2 regions of the Arthrobacter sp. lap29 genome follow, and region 2 is predicted to be linked to the other one. Evidence: riboswitches for the same ligand, from Rfam matches in the RefSeq annotation. Region 2 holds a riboswitch; the other holds the start of a gene.
The links. A riboswitch is a leader RNA that binds a small molecule or an ion and turns the genes downstream of it on or off. The one in region 2 is predicted to bind cyclic di-AMP.

Region 1 (4,418 bases), on a different contig from region 2:
GCCGCTCATGGCGGGCGTGACAACGTCCACGTTGTGCTTGCATCCATTGATGAGGGTCTCGATGAGAACTCCTACATTGTGCCGGGCTTGGGCGACGCCGGCGACCGCCTCTACGGCGTGGTGGACTAACTCTCGCCGTTAGCATGCGGCTCACGGCTGTGTGAGAGGACGGGCTGGAGGGACACTAGCGGGATTTTAGCGGTGTCCAGCCCACAGGGCGCGGGCCAGTGATGGCCGCACGTTCTTTGTCTGCGGCTGCGGACCAGCCCTGCGCTAGACATGAGCCCGGTGCGCCCACGGGCCCGCGCGCTACCCGGAATCCCACATCCTCAAGGACCGCATCCGGGGCGCTGCCCCGGCGGACCGAGGCCCGGGCACTCCACGGCGGATCATCCCAACCGGCGCCGCGCAGGCTCCTGTACTCGCCGTAGCGGGCCGTGTCCGCGTAGTCCCAGCACCACTCCCAAGCGTTGCCGATCATGTCAAACAGGCCGTAGTTATTGGGTTTTTTGCCGGCGACTGGTTGCGGCCCCTCAACCGCGTCCAGGGCAGTCCACGCAATCTGGGCCAACTCGCCGTACACCGCGGAGAGCGTCCCGCCACGCGCGGCCCACTCCCATTCCGCCTCGGTGGGCAGGCGGTATCCTTGTGCTGCCACGTCCCACTCGACGCTGCGCCCGCAGATTTCATAGGCCGGGGTGAAGCCGTCTTGCACCGAGGCTGCATTGCAAAAGTCCACGGCCTGAAACCAGGTGAGCCCATGCTGTGGAAGCCCGACGGCGGTTGACGGGGTCCCGCTATGCTCCATCACCTTGTGCCACTGGGCTTGGGTGATCTGCGTGCGGCCCAGAGTGAAGGGCGCCAGGGCCACCTCGCGGTGTGTCCCGGAGCGGGCATTACGTAAGGTGATGGTGCCGCCAGGAATCTCCAGCGTGTGCAGGATTAGTACCAGCCCACGGATTCGGAGTGGCCCCAAGCGCCGCAGGGTGAACCGTACCGGTCCTGGATGTAGCCCATTCCCCAGCGAATCTGAGTTTCATAATTTGTGGACCAATCACTTCCTGCGCTGTCCATCTTGTTGGCAGGCAGCGACTGCGCGATCCCAAAGGCACCGCTGGAGGCGTTTTCGGCGGAGGTGAGCCATTCGGACTCGCGCTGCCACAACTGGCTCAGGCAGCTCATCTGATCTGCTCCCCAGCCGAAGGATGCCAGCTGGGTTGAGGCGAAGGCCCGAGCTGCAGCGGGGTCATCCACGGCGCCGGCACGGGCTGGCGGGGCGGGTGTCTCTTTCGCCACCGGCTTGACCGCTTCCGCTTCGGCTTTGACAGCGGCGGCGATAGGGCCGGACGTGGGGGAGGGCTTTGAGCTGACAGTGATTCCGGAGAAGCTGATAGCTGCGTCGGTAGGAGCGGAGATGGCAGGGGCGCCCTGATCTACGGTTGACGCCAAGCTGCCAATGGAGCTCGCCGCGGCATCATCACTAGATGAATGCGAGGCCACCGAGCCTGCCGCAACAAGTACACCTACGAGCGATGCGGCTGCCACGCACTTGGTGGCAGTGGCGAAGGCCGAGGTGCGCAGGACCGAGGGGCGGCGGCGGCTGGCAGGCTCGGCGCGGCGACGGCCGCGCTGGGGGGTTGAAGACATGGAGGAGCCTCTCTACGCCTGCGAGGTGAGCTGTCGGGAACGGACTAGAGAATCCGGCCGTGCAATGGTCCGTGGCAGCTTTCACTGCTCATAATCGGCTGTTATTGCACTGGCTTAACCCCAAGGGCTTCCAAGTGAGGAAGGCCCGCAAATAATGGGTCCCCCGTCTCTGCCATGGAGAAGTTGGGAAATGGGCGGGGGCAGAGCTCGGCGATCCGTCCATTGATGCCAAGAGCCGATGGTGGCTCAGCGGGCACTTCTGCCAGCGTAACCGAACCGGAACCCTATGTCACATTATGGTAACGACCTTTGTAGCGGGTGAGCCACGTAATATTTACTTAGCAATGCTAAGGATCTAGAGTTGCAAGGAGGATATATGAAACTAGTTTCTAACTAGGCAGATTTGCAATGAGGTAGATGAGCACTGATGGCTAAGACTTCCCAGCACAATACCGCCCCTGACGGCACCATTTTGGACCACACCCCTGATACTGGCCCCTTAGCCGCGGAACTGCGCGTGGCAGTAATGCGTACTTCGAGGCGGATCCGGGCTGAGGCAGCCACCGGGGAACTTAGCCCCGGGCGCTATTCGGTACTTGCCGGACTCATGGGTGCGCCCCGCACTGTGGGAGAACTGGCCGCCCGGGAACAGATTGCGGCCCCGTCCATGACAAGGATCGTCAACGATCTGGTGGTGGCCGGTTTTGTGAGCCGTGGGGAAAACCCGCTGGACAAACGTCAGGTACGTATTAGTATCACCAGCCTTGGAAGTGCGGCCCTGCTGCAGGCACGGTCCATGCGGACTGCGTGGCTGGCGCAGCGGCTAGCGGCGCTTACTCCCGCACAGCAGGCCACGCTCCATGAGGCCTCAATGATTCTGCAAGCTATGAGCGCACCAGAGATGGGCATGCAAGAGGTGAAAGCCTAGATGAACTCCATGTTCCGCGCCCTGAAAGTGCATAACTATAGGCTCTGGGTAACAGGGGCTTTGGTGTCCAATATTGGTACGTGGATGCAGCGTGTTGCCCAAGACTGGTTGGTTCTGACCGTTTTGACCCACAATTCCGGAACGGCTGCCGGCATCACTACGGGCCTACAGTTCCTGCCCATTGTCTTCCTTGGTCCCTACGCCGGGCTGCTCGGTGACCGGGTGAACAAGCGCAAGTTGCTGCTCATCACACAGACAGCCATGGGACTTTGTGCGTTTTTGTTGGGAATGTTGGTTGTTACGGGGGCTGTACAACTGTGGCATGTATATGTACTGGCACTTCTTCTGGGTGTGGCCAGTGCCTTTGACGCACCGTCACGTCAGGCCTTCGTCTCTGAGGTAGTTGGAAAGGACGACATACCCAACGCAGTTGCGCTGAACAGTGCCTCCTTCAACTTAGCTCGGCTGGCAGGCCCCGGCGTTGCCGGTCTGGTCATTGCCCTGGTGGGCACGGGCCCCGCCTTTCTTATCAATGCCGCCAGCTTTGCCGCCGTCATCTTTTCCTTGTGGCGGATGCGTACCGCAGAACTTGTCCCCGCGGTACATGTGCCCCGAGCCAAGGGGCAGATCCGCGAAGGACTGGTCTATATTCGGCAGCGGCCAGATCTTCTGATGATCATGGTCCTAGTATTTTTGGTGGGCACCTTTGGCATGAATTTCCAGATCACCAACGCACTCATGGCCACCACCGTGTTCCACTTGGGACCAGGGGAGTACGGGTTGCTCGGCTCCGTCATGGCGATTGGCACGCTGGGTGCGGCCTTACTGGCGGCCCGGCGAAAGAACATGCGCATGATGTACATAGTTGGCGGTGCTTTGGCCTTCGGTGTCACAGTGGGCATAGCTGCCCTGATGCCGAGCTACGTCCTGTACGCGCTGGCTCTAATCCTCGTGGGGCTGGCCTCATTAACATTCATGAACGCTTGCAACACCACCGTGCAATTGACCACCGATTCTGCCATGCGGGGCCGGGTGCTTGCTGTGTACATGGTGGTCCTTCAAGGTGGGACACCCATTGGGGCACCACTTGTTGGTTGGATTGCCACCGAGTTTGGGGCCCGGTGGTCACTGGGGATGGGGGCCGTTGTGGCGTTCGTGGCGGGCCTGGCCGCACTGTTCTTGATGAACAGGCGCAATAATGTGCGGCTGCGGGATCAATTCAAGAGTTTGCGGCCTGCGTGGATGGTGCGGGGACTGCGCCACACGGCGGGATAGCCAGAGCAATCGGCAATCAGCAATCAGCCGGAGCAATCAGCGAGCAGCAAAAGTAAACAGTGAGCGCCCGGGGTCCTCTAAGTAAACATCTGTTTACCTAGCGTGAAAATCTGGGAGAAAGCTGGGCGGACCGGCCAACTTGCCGAGGGCATCTTAGCCATGCTTTTGAACGCGCTGAATAAATTTATACGAATGAGCATATTGTTCGAACTTATTGATCTCAAAGCACTCAATAATGTTATTTTCTTTGACGCAAAGCGTCATATGGCCACAAAGTGAGAGCAAAGCAACAGTATCGGCTTGATCACAAATTAGAGCACAATCTCACATCGTGGACACTTTGGGGCTATGTTACTTGCAAGTTCCCTTTGTTACGTAGGACACTGGCAAGTGTGAACACCCACTCAGTAAATTCTGCAGCCGCAGCAACTGCCCGCCTCGGATCGACCGGACGGTTTACGCGTGGTTGTCGAATGCAGTCCTAGCTCACATTCCTGGCAGCCATCCCAGCGCACCACGCGTTAGGTACGTGCAGCTAGCCTTGCCCTTGGGTCGGCTCTGGAGACAG
Region 2 (4,418 bases):
CCTGAGGCGCCCTGCACTTCCGGGGCACTGCACTTCCGGATCCACTCACTTCCGGGCGCACTGCACTTCCGGATCCACTCACTTCCGGGGGCACTGCACCCCTTGAGCACCGCCCCCAACGCAAAGCCGGCGTGACCGGCCAAGGCGACGGCACGGCGTCGTACTACTTTTGACAATAGATACCCAAAAACTCCTGCACATCATCCGGCCGCTAGGAATCAGCCATGACTTCAACTACCAAAATTGTGAATCCCCCCGCAGCATCGGATCGCCGCAGCATTCTCCTGGTTTTCGCAGGACTGATGTTGACCATGCTGTTGGCCTCCCTTGACCAAACAATTTTCAGCACGGCGCTTCCCACCATTGTTGGCGAGCTCAATGGCGTCAACGAGATGCTGTGGGTCATCACGATCTACATTTTGGCCTCCACCATCATGCTTCCCATTTACGGCAAACTGGGCGATCTCATGGGCCGTAAAGGCCTCTTCATTGGGGCCATCTCAGTGTTCATTCTCGGTTCGATCGTGGGCGGTCTGGCACCTGACATGACGTGGCTGATCATAGGCCGCGGTGTTCAGGGCCTCGGTGGCGGCGGTTTGATGCTGCTCTCTCAAGCCATCATTGCCGATGTTGTTCCCGCCCGTGAACGTGGCCGGTACATGGGTATCCTAGGTGGCGTGTTTGCCCTATCCTCGGTGGCCGGGCCGCTGCTGGGTGGCTGGTTCACCGACGGGATCGGCTGGCGGTGGGGCCTGTGGATGAACATCCCGCTGGGCTTGCTCGCCATTGTCTGCGCCATCTTCTTCCTGCGACTGCCGGCCCATCCAAAGGTTAAGGTCCGTGTGGATGTGGCTGGCATGGCACTTCTTGGCATCACCTCCACGCTTCTGGTACTGGTCAGTACGTGGGGCGGCACCAAGTACAGCTGGGGTTCCCCGCAGATCATTGGTATGAGTGCAGGCACGGTACTTGCCGCCTGCCTGTTCGTCTGGGTGGAGAGCAGGGCTGAGCATCCCATCATGTCACTGCACCTCTTCAAGGACCGCAACTTTAACCTAACGACGGCGGCCGGGCTCATCACCGGAATTGCCATGTTCGGCACACTGGCCTACATGCCCACGTTCTTGCAGATGGTCACGGGAGCCAATGCCACCCAGGCAGGCTTCCTCATGATCCCCATGATGGCTGGCTTGCTGGTCACCTCGATCCTGTCGGGGCAGATCGTCAGCCGCACCGGGCGGTACAAGTGGCTCCCTGTTGCGGGCATGTTCATTGTGGCTATTGCCTTGGTACTGCTCTCCACCATGTCCGCCACCATGGAGGTCTGGTTGATCTGCTGCTACCTGGCCCTTATGGGAATTGGACTGGGCACCTCAATGCAGATTCTGGTGTTGATTGTGCAAAACCAGTTCCCCAACTCGCAGGTTGGCATGGCCACCGCATCCAACAACTACTTCCGCCAGATCGGCGCTTCGCTGGGTTCTGCCGTGGTGGGGAGCCTCTTTGCTCACAGGCTGGCAACACTGCTGACAGAGCGTATCCCGGCTGGCGCGTCCGGCGGCAGCGGTAGCACCGGCATCAACTCTCTGACACCGGCTATAGTACGGGCGCTGCCTGAGCAATTGCGCACCGTGGTGATCGGCTCCTACAGTGACGCGCTGACACCCATCTATGTTTACATGGTGCCGCTACTTGTGCTGGCCGGAATCCTGTTAATGTTCGTCAAGGAAATTCCGCTGGCCACCTCCATCCACCATGGCGGACCCGCCGAGGATGCCCAAGGCAGGGATGGGGTGGGTGCACACGGCGCCGACGCTGAGGGTGCCGGTCCGGAGGGTGCCGGTCCGGACGCTCTAGACGTGCCGGATCAGGAGCTCACTGTTCATCGCATACTCCCGGCTTAGACGCGCGGAATACTTCCCAGGTAGCCGGATGCTCACAGCGCTCGAATATTCAGGGACCGCGGGTACTCCCCGGATAGACGAGGGATTAAATGCCAAAGCCCCGTCGAATGACGGGGCTTTGAGCACGAAAGCTGGTACTACTTAGTGACCCACTGCAATGAAGACCGGTGCCGAGGCTCCCGGTATGCTGGCTCCGGCGATCTGGGTGTTTCCCATGTAACCGCCGTGAACTGCCTGGCCGTTGCCAATGTAAACAGCAATGTGGGCCAGGCCCACGCCACCATCTGCATAGTAAATCAAGTCGCCGGGCTGGGCTTCGCCCTGGGATACTAGCCGGCCCTTGTTCAGGTAGTCACCAGGCCAGCCTACCCAGGAAATCCCTGCAGCAGACAGAGCGTTGCGGACCAGCGCGGTGCAGTCCTGAACCACACCAAGCTGAGCCAAGGCAGCGCTGGCAATGATTGAGCCGACTCCGCTATTGGCTACTACCTTGGGAGCTTCCGGCTCAGGGCTAGCAACGGTAAGCGTCGGAGCTGCTGCTGCTGTTGCTGCTTCTGCTACTGCAGGTGCTGCTACTGCTTCAACTTCGCTGGACTGGGCCTCTACAACTGCCGGCTCTTCAACTACTACAGGAGCCGGGGTGGAGGTGATAGCGGGGGTGGCGAAGGAAATCTTCACCGTGGATGCTGCCGTGATCGCGGAAGCAAGTTCCGTGTTCAGGTTCAGCGTGGTAGCACCGTCGGAAGCGCGCTCCACGGTGGGAGTTGCAGCGTTTGCGGCGATACCTGAAGTCAGTACCAATCCTGACGCTGCTGCGATTACAGCGGCCTGACGACCAACCCCACCGACATTGAAACTGACGGCTTTCGTGAGGGTGGAGATCGGACTGGTCTTAACAACCTCGGCGCGGTGGCGCCCAAGGGCAGTGTTTGAAGCCAAGAAGGATTCCTCTCCCAAAGCCTGCGAGGTAAGCTGTCGGATTCGGATGGGAGTCACCCGGCCGCTCCACGTTGGCGCACGTAAGGAATTTCTTCCTATTCAGTGTTTGAACGCTTCGCGGCTTCACCCCTAGGGTTTCGCAAAAATAACGCGAATCCCGATTATTGGTTCCCCCGCCCCTGCCAGACGATTGATACGAACGGACCATGAGTAGTGGCAGAGCTAGGCAATCAACTCATGGACGCCGACTTGATTCAAAGTTGGCGCGATTACGACGGTACAACAGATTTTTCCCAATGTCACGTTCAGGTCACGGTCCTGTGACTAAGTCGTAACTAAAAGGGCCTGTGGAGGAGTTAGAGCCAACCCATGGGATCGACAACTTCATCGTCAATAATGACTTCAAAGTGGAGGTGGCAGCCTGTGGAGGCGCCCGTTGTTCCGCTGAGGCCTACCTGGTCTCCGCGCTCAAGCTTCTGCCCCACCTTGACGCCGAGGCTGCTCATGTGGTTGTAGGAAGTGGACAGACCGTTACCGTGGTTCACAACAACCCTGTTGCCGCCGCCGTAATTGTGCCAGCCAGCGAACGTCACTACGCCGCCTGCGGCAACAAAAACGTCGGAGGAGCACGGGGCGGCAAAGTCCTGACCAGTGTGCTGTTCACCGATTTGGCCGGTGATGGGGCTGATGCGGTTTCCGAAGGGTGAGGTGGTCTCAATGTGCTTCAGGGGCGCTGAGAGGGTTCCCTTGGCCGCCTGAGGGGCCACGTTGGAGGCGTTGACCTTCAGCGTTTCCTTCAGTTGACCATCGGGATTCAGGGCGCTGGCAATGTCCGGAGTAGCAAAAGTAATGGGGATCTGAGCGCCGGCTGTGACTGGACTCTCCAGTGAAACCGCGGCTGCAGCATCCATGGGGAATTCATCCGCACCTTGGGCTGAGGGAAGCGTGACAGCCAGGACCAGGCCTGTGGCTGCCATGGCAACACCCATTTTCTGGCCGGCGCCGCTGGAGGCTCCGGCACGCAGCAGCTGGGCTACTGAAATTCCTGAAGGGGCAGCTGCCCGCTCTGCGGCAATCAGTTCACGTCGGCTCCCGGGCACTGACATGAGCTCATGAGTTGCCTGCGATGACGCGCGACGGCGTCCCCGCTGTTTAACCTCTGACACTAAAAACCTCTCTACATAAAGCACCTGCGAAGTTAGCTGTCGGATTCGGATCAGAGAGTGTAACTTTCGATCCGGCCTACGCCCTTAGGCACACGCATAGCCATGGCGCAGTCCAACAGGATGCTGCGTCAGGGTTGTTGCGGGTATTGCATTCGAGTGTGGACTTCACCCCAAGACGGCCTATTGGGCCGTCAAAAGTGGTTCCCCCGCCCTTGCCTAAATGATTACTGGCCGGGCTGCGAAGGCAAGGTTCGGTGTCGCAGAACGGTAACGCTTTGATTACGGCGTCAGATAAATACTATACGGCACAAGCGGTAAACGTAACAATTCCGTTACCTGTTCTATTGAAAATGCCGTGTCAAAAATCTCTTAACCCATGGAGACGAACACGTGGGATGCCACTTCTGGC

Region 1: it holds a riboswitch for cyclic di-AMP, as region 2 does, so the genes downstream of both, RY113_RS07335 (transglycosylase) here and RY113_RS09300 (NlpC/P60 family protein) in region 2, are expected to answer to the same signal.

The regions. Positions count from the first base shown of each region.
Region 1 covers NZ_JAUCEK010000003.1:391,313-395,730, forward strand. Annotated here, with positions in the region: gene upp (uracil phosphoribosyltransferase) at 1-129, shown strand, start outside; gene RY113_RS07330 (SUMF1/EgtB/PvdO family nonheme iron enzyme) at 185-976, opposite strand; gene RY113_RS07335 (transglycosylase) at 943-1,647, opposite strand; cyclic di-AMP (ydaO/yuaA leader) riboswitch at 1,651-1,854, opposite strand; gene RY113_RS07340 (MarR family winged helix-turn-helix transcriptional regulator) at 2,075-2,575, shown strand; gene RY113_RS07345 (MFS transporter) at 2,576-3,850, shown strand.
Region 2 covers NZ_JAUCEK010000004.1:366,972-371,389, forward strand. Annotated here, with positions in the region: gene RY113_RS09295 (MDR family MFS transporter) at 225-1,904, shown strand; gene RY113_RS09300 (NlpC/P60 family protein) at 2,046-2,843, opposite strand; cyclic di-AMP (ydaO/yuaA leader) riboswitch at 2,848-3,049, opposite strand; gene RY113_RS09305 (M23 family metallopeptidase) at 3,200-4,009, opposite strand; cyclic di-AMP (ydaO/yuaA leader) riboswitch at 4,015-4,276, opposite strand; gene RY113_RS09310 (metal-dependent transcriptional regulator) at 4,379-4,418, opposite strand, start outside.